Regions from separate parts of the Sporomusa aerivorans genome, predicted to be linked through region 2. Evidence: riboswitches for the same ligand, from Rfam matches in the RefSeq annotation. Region 2 holds a riboswitch; each other region holds the start of a gene.
What was found. A riboswitch is a leader RNA that binds a small molecule or an ion and turns the genes downstream of it on or off. The one in region 2 is predicted to bind cyclic di-GMP.
Positions count from the first base shown of each region.

Region 1 (4,559 bases), 1.7 Mb from region 2:
TCAAAGAGACATTTGTCTCTTGGGTTAGTATAAATATATCAAATTTATGTAAACTTGTCTAAAGGATGTTTGTACCAAAGCTGGTTACTTCTCCTGTTCTTGTTTGGGCAAAATAAATCCCCCGGCTACTGCCAGGGGATTTATTTCTTATAGTAATATTATGATGTGACCGGATTATAAGCGGAATCTTGCTATACTGGCCTGCAAGTCAGCAGCCAGCATTGCCAGACTCTGACTGGAGGAGGCAATCTGCTGCATGGCTGCCGACTGTTCCTCTGTGGCCGCTGAAATAGTCTCTGACTCTGATGCGGCGTTTGCACTGGCTGTATTAATTTCCTGAATGGATGTAAGCAAGGTCCTGTTACTGGCATCTATCTGCTGGATGGCTGCCGCAATATCCTGAATTTGCCTTGCTATGGAAAGAATGGACTCCACTATATTATTAAAACTCTCACCGGTGCTGTGGACAAGAGAAATACCTGTCTGAACGCCTGCAGTTCCGTTTTGCATAGTGATAACAACATCTTTGAGATTGGCATCATTTTTTTCGATCAGTGCACTAATTTTACCTGCAGCGTGACTGGATTCCTCGGCCAGCTTCCGGACCTCATCCGCGACAACGGCAAAGCCCCGCCCCTGTTCTCCCGCTCTCGCCGCTTCAATGGCGGCGTTTAAAGCCAGCAGATTGGTCTGCCCGGCAATTGAGGATATTAGTGTGACAATTTCCCTGATCTCCTGAGAGCTTTTGCTTAATTCACCGATAGTCGCCTGCGTAGTGTTTGTATTCTCCCCGATTTCGCTCATCTGCGTTACGGCTTGCTCTGCAGACGTACGGCCTTGTTTCGCTGCCGCAGCAGTGTCTTCAGCAATTTGCGATAAGTCTTTTGCTGTTTGCGCAATCTGATTTACTTCTTCGGCCATTGCCCGGGATCTCGCAGTGATTTGATTAACTGTTGCAACCTGATTTTCAGCGCTCCGGGCAATTTCCGTGATCGAGCCGGCTACCTGATTAGCGGCATCTGCCGATTGATGGGCACTTGCCGTCAGTTCTTCACTGGAAGCGGCAAGCAATTCCGATTGGGAAAGAACATTGGTGACCAGAGTCCGCAGACTGGTGCGCATGTCCCGAAACCCCTGCGCCAACTGTCCCACTTCATCATGAGACAAGACCCTGCCCTGCTGATCGCGTAGGTCCCCCTGCGCCAGCAGCAGGCATTCGTCTCTGATCAAGGCAATCGGCTTTGAAAGAATTTTACTGAGATAAAGAATAAACAGCGCAGCCAGAACAAGGCAGAAGAACGACCCGGTCAGCATGGCGTATGTCAATGAAGTTACCGCCTGTGCAGCCTCAGCCTCCGGCGCCGTTACAATTAAGATCCAGGGATTACTGCCCGGCAGCTGAATGGGAGTAAATACACCAACCTTGGTTATCCCGTCAACAAACTTGTAAGTCCCCCGTACCGGCTTGCCGGTTTGGGCAGCAGTTTTAAACAGGCTGATAAAATGATCATCCAGTTCCGTTTCTTTTACATTGAGTGCCGGATCAACTTTCTTTTCGGTAAAATTTAATTTGCCAACCAAGTCCGGTAATTTGGTATGGATGATAAGTTTGCCGCTATTGTCGGCAATAACGCCGTACCCTGTACTCAGAAATCGCATGTCTTTAATCAGCGTTGTCAACTTATCCAATGATACTGTACCCGTTAATACGCCTGTCAGCTGATCGCCGTAAAGGAGCGGTACCGCCACATTCACAGCCACTTTGCCGGTGGTTTTTGAAATAAGAACTTCGGAAACCACCGCCTTTTTGGTAGCTATAACCTGTTTAAAATATGCACGTTCGCCCAGTTGGGTAGTACTTCCGTCAGGACGCAGAGCCAAACCGTCGGTAGCAATATAGGTTACATTTTCCAGGTTGCCCAGCCGCTTGGCGCAATCCTGCAAAGTCTCCTGCAATTGCTTCTTATCGGCCGGATTATACAAGCCTTTATTGGTGGAGAATGCTTCCAGTTGCAGCACTGCCCCCTGAACATAAGCCTCGATACGATTAGAGTAATCATTCCCAATCGCTATTGCGTTCTCTTCCACGCTCGCCGACAGGGCCTGCTCCGCCCGATAATAGTTGACACCTACTAATAATCCAAAGGTTAAAATCAAAAAGGGCAACAGAATTAAGAGAAGTCTAGTTTTCATACTGGTGATTTTCATAACAATAACCTTCCTTTCATTTTTTTCTTGAACTGTTGCTGTTACTATTCTTACTATCCTGTCTTAAATGAAAATGAAAAAAGATTGCCGGAATGCAACTAACTGCAACCTGGCAATCCTGAGCACACACAGCTTGTAGACCCACGGCTTTGCGTCCTTATCTTTCGATAAGTTTGCTGAATTTGATCTGAAACACACTTCTGTTCCTTTTCTACATATTTCGGGACAAATTGGCAAAATCCTCCTTAAATGTTGCATTCTTTTTCTACTGTTTTTAACAGCAAGCTCACCAGTCGGGGATCAAACTGTTTTCCCGAATGAGCCTGCATTTCCCGGTTTGCTTCCTCCCGTGAAGCCGCCTTACGGTATGAGGTATTGCGCTGCATAGCATCATAGGAGTCGGCAATAGCGACTATTCTGCTAATTAAAGGAATGCCCTCTCCTTTTATTTTATCCGGATAACCGGAACCGTCCCATCGTTCATGATGGCTGGTAATATATTCGGCTACAGGAAGAAGTTCGGCAACTGCTTTCGCCAGACGCCCGCCAAGCTCTGCATGCGCCCTTATTTGCACCCATTCCGCTTCCGTTAATTGACCACATTTTACAAGAATCTCCCGGGGAACTCCCACTTTTCCTATATCATGATAGTGGGCTGCAAGTTCGAGCTGGCGTAACGCCTGATCATCTAAAAGCAGTGCCTTCCCCAGCTTGAGCGCCCATTTCTTTACGCCTTCGATATGGTCGAAAAAGCCGTGGTCATTTTTGCCGGCAGTTTGCATTAGTGTTGTCAGCAGCATTTGGCGGTTGTGCGCCCGGTTGCGGTTCTTTTCCTGGTACATATGGTTATCAGCCTCACTGATGACGTCTTCCAGCTTAAGCGGCAATTTGGTTGCAGCCGCGCCACCGGTCGAGATTGCCAGCGGAAGTTCAGGATGTATCCTGTTATGTTCATCCACCGTAGACCGCAGACGTTTTATCCCGGCAAGTACTTCGTCTAACTCCGCGCCAGGCATTATCACCGCAAATTCATCGCCGCCGATCCGTGCTACTGTCACGTGAGAAGAAAAACTTTGGACAATACTGTTGGCAGCCGCCCGGATTAAATCATCGCCGGCTTTATGGCCCAAGGTATCGTTAATAAGTTTCAAGCCGTCTACATCGCAGATAGCAACCCCTACCGGTGCCTGCTGCAAAGACTGCAGACGGCTGACTTCCTCCTCAAAGTAGGTCCGGTTGTGAATCTGAGTAAGCTGGTCCTGTGTACTCAGCTTGCGGTATTTAGTTTCGGCAACAATCAACGCCGCATTGCGGTCATATAGAAGTGCGATGTGTTCATTAATAGTTCCCAGCATGATATTAAAGGCATTGCACAAGCCGCGGACTTCAACAGGCGCAAAGGAAAATTTTTCTTCAGAGATTGTATGTGAATAGTCGCCGTATTGTGCTCCCTGGGACGCAGAAAGCAGCATTAGTATCGGTCTTTGAATACTTTTGGACATTAACCAGGTTAACAATAAAGCAAACAACAGGATGATGGCGCTGCCAATAACAGCTTTTTGAATGAGAGTATACAGCGGTAGCAGAACTTCCTGTTCATCTATCTCTATTAATAATACCCAGTCTCTGTCCGGAACCCACTGATATGCGCCTATTACCTCGGTGCCTCTGTGATTGATATAGCGGTCTGCCCCGGATAATCCTGATTTTGCCCGCCAGTATCCCTCATTATTTTCCATGCTTTCGCTACCAGTTCCATTTGAACCTGTCTGGGCAATAATATGAGCACTTTTGTCAATCAAATAAGCTCTGCCGGTTTGTCCAAATTCAAATTCTTGTATTACATTTTCTAATTTTCGGGCAGAAACGGTTGCAAAAACAATACCACTTACGTTGTTTGCATTATTCATTACCGGTTGGGAGAATATGATAACTTTTTCACCGGTAGCCCGCCCGACCAAAATTTCGGTAATAGCCGGTTTCCCCTGTATACCGAGGCGAAAATACTCGCGATTGCTAACGTCAGTGCCAGGAGGGGCAATAGTATCCACTTTAGTTACCCCGCCTTTGTCTACAAATACATAACCGTTGAAATCTTTACTGCTGGTCAGCGCCGCATTGAAATCATACAGCATAGTCTCTGTGTTGAGGTGACGTACCGAATAAAGCTGGGCTACCGTCGCCACGGTATTGGAGTGATCACGAAACCAATCGTTTATCGACTGCGCCTGTTCTTCTACTGATTTATCCAGAAACTGTTTGCTTTCCTGGATTCTAAGCTCCCGCTCGTGCCAGATATACAGTACGCCTAAACTGATTATTACTGTAATTAGAATCACTGAAGTTAGAAT
Region 1 covers NZ_CP156926.1:966,387-970,945, reverse strand. The annotation lists gene SATMO3_RS04370 (methyl-accepting chemotaxis protein) at 175-2,208, opposite strand; cyclic di-GMP riboswitch class I at 2,309-2,396, opposite strand; gene SATMO3_RS04365 (HD domain-containing phosphohydrolase) at 2,454-4,559, opposite strand, start outside.
Region 1: it holds a riboswitch for cyclic di-GMP, as region 2 does, so the genes downstream of both, SATMO3_RS04370 (methyl-accepting chemotaxis protein) here and SATMO3_RS27475 (autotransporter domain-containing protein) in region 2, are expected to answer to the same signal.

Region 2 (4,559 bases):
ATCCGTTGAGTGCTGCCGCACCGCCGCTCTCGCGTAGACTGTTGGCATCGAAGTTCACATAGGACAGATTGACGAACGGTTCGAGCTTCGTAACACCCTTTTCGGTCCCGTAGCTTAACTCTGAGAACGCTTGGAACGTCCCGGCATGGTAACCGCCGCTCAGTCGATCCGAGAAGCCGGGGAACATCACGCTGCGCGTCGTGTCAATATTATGCCAGGTATAAGCCAACCCCGAACGGAACCCGAGCTGCCCCCAGTCCGAGCCGCCATAAAGTCCCAGATGGTAGTTATCGCTCGATCCTGAAGAATTACGAGCCTTCACGTCAAAGCTTGTATGACTGTAGCCTGCGACTGCGCCGAACCGCCAGGTGTCGGACGCCGGAATATCTGAGCCAAACAGGAAGCCGCCTGTCGAGCGATCCATCTTGGCCGCATTGCCGTTACTGCTGGTATGGCCCCACGACCCGAATGCCTGGCTCCAGGCACCGGGTGCGTTTGCTTTCACCCTCAGTCGGTCGTTCATCGCATTGCGTACGAAACGGCTGTCTTCAATCAATGTTGTCGCAACCGATGCATGGAGTTCACCCGAAAGCTGGTCGAAGGCGTGACGCGCCTGATCTGATGACAGGTTTAGCACGGCGTCATAAATGGAATTGCCGAGGGTGAGACTCTCCGTTCCTTTGCCGGCGGTGATCTGGTTCGGCGTTAACCCTATCCCGTCAAAGGTTACATCATTACGTGTCAGGCGCAGATAGACATTATTTGTATCGTAGGAGAGCGACGGATCGAGGAAGGCCAGGTTTGAGGTCACACCGTCCGTGAACGTGCCGCTCACGCCGTTAGTGGCTGACAGGATGGTGTAGGTTGTCGCTGGTGCGTAGTTACCTGTTGCGGCCAAGACCTGAACTGAGCCGCCATTGATCGTGGCTGTGCCCGATGCGTTGATCCTGTCAGCTTGTCCCGCCGCATTCGTCTCGACTTCGTAGACTGAGCCCGTATTGAACGTGATATCACCTGCAACATTGAGCGTGCCAATTGAGTTGCCAGGTGCAATTACCCCGTTCATGGTGAGGTTGCCGACCGTGCCGGTGCCCTGAAGGCGGCCACTTGTCTGGATATCCAGCACGCCGCCCAGCGTCCCGTTCACTTTCAGGGAGCCCGCCTCTACCGTGGTCGTACCTGTGAACGTTCCACTATTGCCCGTTAACGATACCAAGCCCGATCCGAGCTGCCGGATCGCGCCTGCTCCTGTGATCTGTCCACTCAAGGTCACGCCATCGGAACGATCGAATGCCAGAACGCCGTTATTGACAACATCGCCGGTGATCGACCCCGTAGTTCCGCCATTGCCAACTTGCAGCGTACCGCCGGAAATGGTCGTGCCGCCAGTATAGGTATTATCATTGGTGAGAATAACGGTGCCGGTTCCATTCTTTAGCAGGCTCCCAGTACCGGAAATAACATTGTTATATGTACCAGCGAACGACTGATCAAACGCAACCTGTCCATTATTCGCAACGGAACCGCCAAGAGCCGTCGTATTGCCGACGAGCTGACCGTTGAGCACTGTTGTCGCTCCAGTATAGGTCAGAGTACCGGCCATGTTCACCGTGCCGGTGCCATCCTTTACGAGATCGCCAGAGCCGGAGATATTGCCGGCAAACGTGCCATCCGTGTCCTGATCGATTAGCAGCGTGGCGTTGTTGACAACATTACCCATCAGGTTATCGGTTGTGACGGAAAGCGTGCCGCCAGAGATAGTCGTACCGCCGGTATAAGTATTGTTGCCAGTGAGCGCCAGCGTTCCGCTGCCGGTCTTGGTGAAGCTGCCCGACCCGGAGACCGTATTCGTCAGGGTCCCGCTGCCATCGACGATGAGAGCACTGTTGTTGGCGATCGCACCGCTGCCGAAGCTGGTGGCGATACCTGCAAGCGTGCCGCCAGAAATGGTTGTGCCGCCGGTATAAGTGTTGTTGCCGGTGAGTGTTGTTACGCCGTTTTCGGCAATAATCTGTCCTGCGCCGGAGATGTTGGCTCCAAGGGAGTAATTGGTGCTTGTATGGTTGAACACCAGCTTACCGGTGCCAGAGCCGAATTCGACCGCTGCCGCCTTGAGCGTTCCCGCTGCGACGGCAGCGGAACCGGAAGCAGCGCCGATATTCACTGTGCCAGTTGATCCGGTACTAAAAGCAATGGCGAGGGTGCCGCTATACGCACCGTTCGTCTCCGTGCCGACTGTCACAAGGCCGCCCTCCGCGATGGTCAGCGTGCCCGTGCCATCCCGGCCGACACGAAGGCTGGTGCCGTTATCGGTCAACGTCGAGCCAGCGCCGGTGACGGTCACCGTGCCAGTGCTGCCAGCGCTAAGTCCGATACGGGCATCCGTATTGATGACCGTTCCGCCATTCTCAATGGTCAGTACACCCGTTGAACTGCCGCTCGGATCGACGTAACCGAGGATGAGTTGTTTGCTGTTGTTCCACGTTGAACCAGCGCCGGTGACAGTCACCGTGCCGTTGCCGCCGTCGCGGGCTCCGAGAAAGCCGTTCGTACTGCTGACCGTTCCGCCATTCTCAATGGTCAGCGTGCCTGTGCTGCTCCAGCCGACGACGAGTTCATTGCTATTCGTCCACGTTGAATCGGTGCCGGTGACGGTCACCGTACCAGTACTGCCGGCGTAGTGTCCAATCGTGCCGTTCTGATTGTTGACCTTTCCGCCATCCGAAATGGTCAGCGTGCCCGTACCGCTCCCACCGACATCAAGATCTTCGGGATTCGTCCACGTCGAACCCGTGCCGGTGACGATCACCGTACCATTGCTGCCAGCGTTGTATCCGATCGTACTGGTCCTATTATCGACCGTTCCGCCACCCGAAACGGTCAGCACGCCCGTGTTGTTCAAACCGACAATAAGCTGTTGACCTGGATAGGCTGTCGTCGCCGCGATGGTACGAGTTTCAGTGTCAATGATCTCGTCGCTAGCCAGCGCCTCCCCGCCCCAGGAAAGGGTTAAGGCTAGAGTGATAGAAGCGAGAAGAAAGCGTCGCTTGATCCGGGTAGGTCGATTGAGTAGCGAATGCTGATCTGAGGCAAAATCGACTTTTGATAAATCTGCCATATGAACCCCCCTAAAATTTTATCTGGCTGTATATAATTCTTGAGATCACCTCCTCGTTGTGCGAACATTGTACGCTTCATACATATTTCATAAGCTATATAACACACATTGCCTGATCACTTCTGCTACATCAACATAATAAACATCCTCTACAAGGAAATGATACAAAAAGCCAAGCCGCATAGCAAAATACACTAATGCGGCTTGGCTATCATAGATGAAATCACATTAAGATGATCTCATCCTTAGACCCATAGCTTTGCGTCCCTGGCTTTCATCAGGTTTGCCCAAACACCAATCTAAAACTGTCTTTCTTTATCATCTGAGAATTATTTTAATCGGTCAGCAAATCATTTGATTAAATAATATTTTAATATTTATACCATAAATCGCCAAATTCCTGCATTATTTTTAAATATTTATATTTTTTTATAATTCTTTATAATTCTTTATAATTATATGTTTAATATTAATTACCTGGTATTTTGCGCTATGCAGAGTATCCGTAATATCTTTTATATCACTTATTACCGTTTAAAGTTAGACAAGAAAAAACCGCCCATTTAGGCGGCATCTCTGGGTAATCCTTGCAAGTCAGCTTTACAATCATTCAACACAATCAACCAACTCAGCTATAGCGATCATTTACCAAACGGCGTATCTTCGTTCCACAAGGCTTTTTCCACTCTTCGAGTAAACAAATCCATATTCGCTACGGTCCGTCCTGCGTGAATGGTCAGTCCACGGTAGCTAGTAGTAGGTACCTGTTTTTCAATACCATTAATACACCTTATCCAATATGTCTGATATAAAAATCAAAAGTATCTTCCAAAATTTGAGCTGCTAATTTAACAAATCCGCTATAATCCCCTTTCACATGGGAAAAATCCAAAGAATCATAGTACTCTACCCGCTGTTCTTTTTTAATAACAATCGGTACATATCCATTTTTCATAAGCTCAAAGTTTAACAGTAATCTTGCTGTACGCCCATTACCATCCACAAAGGGATGTATTTTAACAAACCAGCTATGCAGAATAGCCGCTCTTTCAACGGCATGTAGCTTCTGTGCTTCTCCCTTATACCATTCCAGCAACTCAGCCATTTGCGCAGGAACCTGTACATAGTCAGGCGGTATATGCTCAGCACCACTGATGAAAACATTTTCTCGTCTGTAAACACCAGCGCTCTCGGGCAATATGCCCTTTAGGACAATAGCATGGATATTCTTAATCTGCCAGTCAGACAGGTCTTCCTTTTTTGTGATGATCTCTTCTATATAACCGATTGCTTCTCGATGATTAATTACTTCAAGATGCTCGCGCAGAGTTTTCCCGCCAATGGTGATTCCCTCTAAAACTACTTTAGTTTCTGACAAAGTTAGGGTATTACCTTCAATAGCGTTTGAATGATATGTCCATTCAACTAGTAGCTTTTCTCT
Region 2 covers NZ_CP156926.1:5,774,865-5,779,423, forward strand. The annotation lists gene SATMO3_RS27475 (autotransporter domain-containing protein) at 1-3,118, opposite strand, end outside; cyclic di-GMP riboswitch class I at 3,314-3,416, opposite strand; gene SATMO3_RS27480 (Fic family protein) at 3,909-4,559, opposite strand, start outside.

Region 3 (4,559 bases), 560 kb from region 2:
GCAAAGCCGTACCGGGTATGTCAGGTCTGCATGCCGTAATGGTATCCGACATCCACCTGGGTGTGATTGTCGATAACAAGCGCCTCGAAGATCTGGTAAACCGGATCAATGCGCTGGAGCCTGATATCGTGTTTTTGGCCGGCGATACCATTGACGAAGATGTCAGCCTGTTTGTGGAGCAAAAGATGCCGGAAGTCCTGGGCAAGCTGCGGACAAAGTACGGTGTATATGCTGTTATGGGAAATCATGAATATCTTGGCGGCAACGGCCAGCTGGCTGTGGAATACCTGCAGCAGGCCGGCGTCAAGGTGCTGCGGGACAGGTATGAAAAAGTAAATGACCAGTTCTATGTGGTGGGGCGGGATGACCGCATGCTGGAAAGGCTGGACGGCAAAGGCCGGCTGGCGCTGGCAGAGGTTATGAACGGGGTGGAGCGGAATAGCCCCGTAATTTTACTGGACCATCAGCCGTTTAACCTGGGTGAGGGGCAGCAGAACGGGGTTGACTTGCAATTGTCAGGCCATACGCACCATGGCCAGTTTTTTCCCAACAATCTAGTCACCGAGCGGCTGTTTGAAGTCGACTGGGGCTATTTGCAAAAAGGCAGCTACCAGGCCATCGTTTCCTGCGGTTACGGCACCTGGGGACCACCCATCCGGATAGGAAACTACCCGGAGCTTGTGGATATAGCTATTACTTTTGAAGCTAAATAACTTTACTGCTGCGTCTAAGCTTTAGCGTAGACCGCAGCAGCGGATTATGCCGCTAAACCGCTGTCATGCCGAAGGCGGATAGCGGTTTACTTATTCTTACAAGTAAAAGTTATATTCCGCAAATAACATATCTGATTATTACTAAGATCCATTATAAAGGGGATTTGTATTAAAACGGAGAAATAATTAATAGATAAAAAATATTTTTTCGCTGGCAGCATGAGCAACAGTCAGACAGCTGGGAGAAGCAGGCTAATGATAAGAATAGCAAAGCATAGCCGGCAATAATTATTATAGAGAGGAGGAGCAATGGCAGCTTGGGACGTGTTTCGCAGTGAGGGAAAATGAGTATTCAAAAGCAAATGGATGTTAGCGGTAACAACAGCTATTGGGAGTGTGGCTAAGGGCTGTTACTATCGGTAATACACTATTTGGATGCAAGTGGTCCGGGAGATTTTAGCCCTGCCAATATTGGGCAAACTTACCGAAAGATAAGGACGCAAAGCCATGGGTCTAAAGAGACAGTATCTATGATTGCCAGGCTGCTGATCGGGAATAAACTAAATTTGTCAGCCGTAGGTGGCAGTCATCAGGCTGGCACTTTTTTATTGGGTTAATCACATTTTTTGAACGTAAACAACTAAAATCGTAGCAACAATCGTAACAACATATGAAGGAGTCAACGTGATGAAAATCAAAAGAATTCAAACCAGGTTACTTATTGTGTTATTACCGCTTATAATAGCCATTTTGGGAACCTTGTCAGGGGTAAGTTACTATTTGGCGACAGAAGCTTTGAGTAAGAGTGTGGATGAAAATGCCAGGTCCGTAGGTACCGACTATGCAAACCGTGTTCAGGCCGATATGGAAAATATGCTGGGACAGCTGGCTGACCTGGCTAGTACGCCGGCAGTCCGAACCGGTGCGGACAAGGGGCAAATTGTTCAAGCCTTGGCCGAAACACAAAATCGGCTGAATACGTTTGATGTTATGATTTTTGTTTCACTAGATGGCGCCGGCATTTCTCATAAAGGTGCTGCCGCCAGTTATGCTGAGCGGGATTATTTTAAAAAAGTTATAGCAACCAAGAAGCCGTTAGTTTCCGATCCGCTGGTTTCGAAAGCTACCGGTAAACTGGCGGTGGTTTTGGCAGTGCCGGTCATGGACCAGGGGCAGCTAAACGGAGTGCTGGTCGGGACTTTTTCCATGGAACGACTGACAGAAAAAATGAAAGAACTAAAATTCCTGGAGACCGGTTACGGTCAGTTGGCTGATAACGGTGGTTTAATCATTGCCCATCCCAAACGACCGGAATTTGCCGGGAAGCTGAACTTATTGGAAAAAACCATCAATCCCGAACTTAATTTGCCGCAGCCGGAAATGGACAGCCGGCTTATTGGTATTTTTAAAAAGGCGGCACAGGATGGACAGCAGGCCAGAGGCCTCTATACGTTTGTGGATGGTGTGACCAGAATCGCCGTAACTACGCCGCTTGAACTGCCAGGCGATAAGCGCTGGGTCATGACGGTGGCCGCGCCGGAGCAAGAAGCCACCCGGGCAACCGATACCCTTGCGCATACCATGCTTATTCTGGCGGTCGTCTGCTTAATCCTGGCGGTTGTGGCCATCGTGTTCGTTGCCCGCCATATCGCCAAACCGATTGGCGTTATTCTCGACGAGTGCCAGTTGCTGGCGCAAGGTGATTTGCGAGAGCGGGCGGCCAAAGTTGCGTCAGAGGATGAAATTGGACAGTTAGCCCAAGGATTCCGGCAAATGCGGACACAACTTAGAGAATTGATCGGTAAAGTACATAACCAAGCTGAACAATTGGCGGCCTCCAGTGAAGAACTGACTGCCAGCGCCGAACAGTCAGCCCAGGCGGCAACCCAGGTGGCGGTTGCCATTACCGAAGTGGCCACAGGCGCCGGTGGTCAAATGGCGAATGCACATGAAGCTACCGGCGTGGTCGAAGAGATGTCGGCCGGTATTCAGCAGGTGGCGGCTACAACCAATGCAGTGGCCGGCCAGTCAGCGCAGGCTGCTGCCAAAGCACAAGAGGGCAGTGAAGCGGTGCATAAAGCGGTATCGCAGATGGCGAATATTGAAAGCACGGTCAACAGCTCAGCCAAGGTAGTCGCGGAATTAGGCGAACGTTCCCAAGAAATCGGTCAAATAGTGGGTACTATTGCCGGTATAGCCGGCCAGACCAACCTGCTGGCTCTTAACGCAGCCATTGAAGCAGCCCGGGCGGGCGAGCAGGGACGCGGTTTTGCCGTAGTGGCCGAGGAAGTTCGCAAGCTGGCTGAGCAGTCGCAGGCAGCGACAGAGCAGATTGCCGCGCTGATTAGCGGTATCCAGGGCGATACCGAAAAAGCCGTACAGGCCATGGATGCCGGCACGCGTGAAGTGAAGGTCGGAGCCGAAGTGGTTACGACTGCCGGCCAGGCTTTTCAGGAAATCGTGGGATTGGTCTCGCAGGTATCTGAGCAGGTTCAGGAGATTTCTAAGGCGATTGACCGTATGGCTGTCGGCAGCCAGCAAATTGTCGGCTCGGTCAACCGGATTGATGAGCTGAGCAAACAGGCAGCCGGCGAAGCTGAGACTGTATCGGCAGCAACTGAAGAGCAGTCGGCTTCCATGGAAGAAATCGCGGCGTCCAGCCAGGGACTGGCTAAGCTGGCAGCCGAATTGCAAGCAGTAGTAGGCAGATTCCGGTTATAGAAATCCCTTAAAATATAGAGCTTTTTTCAGGAAGAAATAGACGAGTATAAAGGTATTCGCTCAACAAAAAGATGATGCTTATGAACGCCGATGAAGCAAGTTTCCATAAATTAGATTTGTAGGTTCGATCAAGCATTTGTTATAATAAAGTTGATTCTAAGAAAAATCTAAAGAAAATCATGTAAACTAATTTAAAATTAGTTTACATGGGTAAAGTACTTACCTAAAAGCTTCATCAAGTTGAAGAAGGTTATGGTGGAGCTGTTACAATTTGAGGAGGGTTTTCAATGAAAAAGAGTTTACTTATTTTGGGGGCTTTTATTACTATGAGCACGGCCACATGTTTTGCCGCTCCGCTCAACAATCTGGATAACGAGCAAACGGCAGTAGGCTTAAGCGGTGACACCTTTTATATTGAACATAAATTTGGTGATCGCTTTACGCTTGGCTATCAATCCATTGATCGTGATTATTATGGTGATATGAAAGACATTTACGGGCAGTATCAGTTTACTAATAATCTAAGAGGGATAGTTGGTAACCGGGATTTTGATTATAGTGATTCATCCGTGTACCTTGGTCTTGGTTTGAATGGGTCATTGGCGCCGCAGCTTGATGGCTATGCATCGTTCCTTGCCGGCGATGAATTCAAAGAATTGCAAGTGGGGGCCGGCTATAAATTAGCCAGAAATTTAGATCTCAATGTTACATATAGCAATTTTATGCCTGATCACGGCAAAGACAAAGATGAATTTGCCGTCGGCGCAACCTTTAAGTTTTAAACTATTGTAATCAAGCTTTGCCAATATATATAAAATCCGCCTTATTCCACATTCGCCGGAATTAAGGCGGATTTTTATCTTTCTATTACACTTGCAGTCGAGTTGAACGTGTTCAGGCTTACTCTTCTATCCTGTGATTAACCCGCTCTAAGACTCCCCCTTCTGTAAGTGGGAGTAAGAGTGGATAAGTCCCGGGATAAGGGCAACTAACCTTCAGATGGGGTTGGGTTAAAACCCCACCTGAAGCTAGGTTTACTTTATCGAGTTTATTTATTCTTTTAAGCTGAAGGATAAGCAACTATTGCTAATAGCTATTACCTTGCAGTTTATTAATGAACGGAAT
Region 3 covers NZ_CP156926.1:5,214,218-5,218,776, reverse strand. The annotation lists gene SATMO3_RS24990 (metallophosphoesterase) at 1-713, shown strand, start outside; cyclic di-GMP riboswitch class I at 1,178-1,263, shown strand; gene SATMO3_RS24985 (methyl-accepting chemotaxis protein) at 1,401-3,434, shown strand; gene SATMO3_RS24980 (hypothetical protein) at 3,722-4,216, shown strand; gene mutT (8-oxo-dGTP diphosphatase MutT) at 4,521-4,559, opposite strand, start outside.
Region 3: it holds a riboswitch for cyclic di-GMP, as region 2 does, so the genes downstream of both, SATMO3_RS24985 (methyl-accepting chemotaxis protein) here and SATMO3_RS27475 (autotransporter domain-containing protein) in region 2, are expected to answer to the same signal.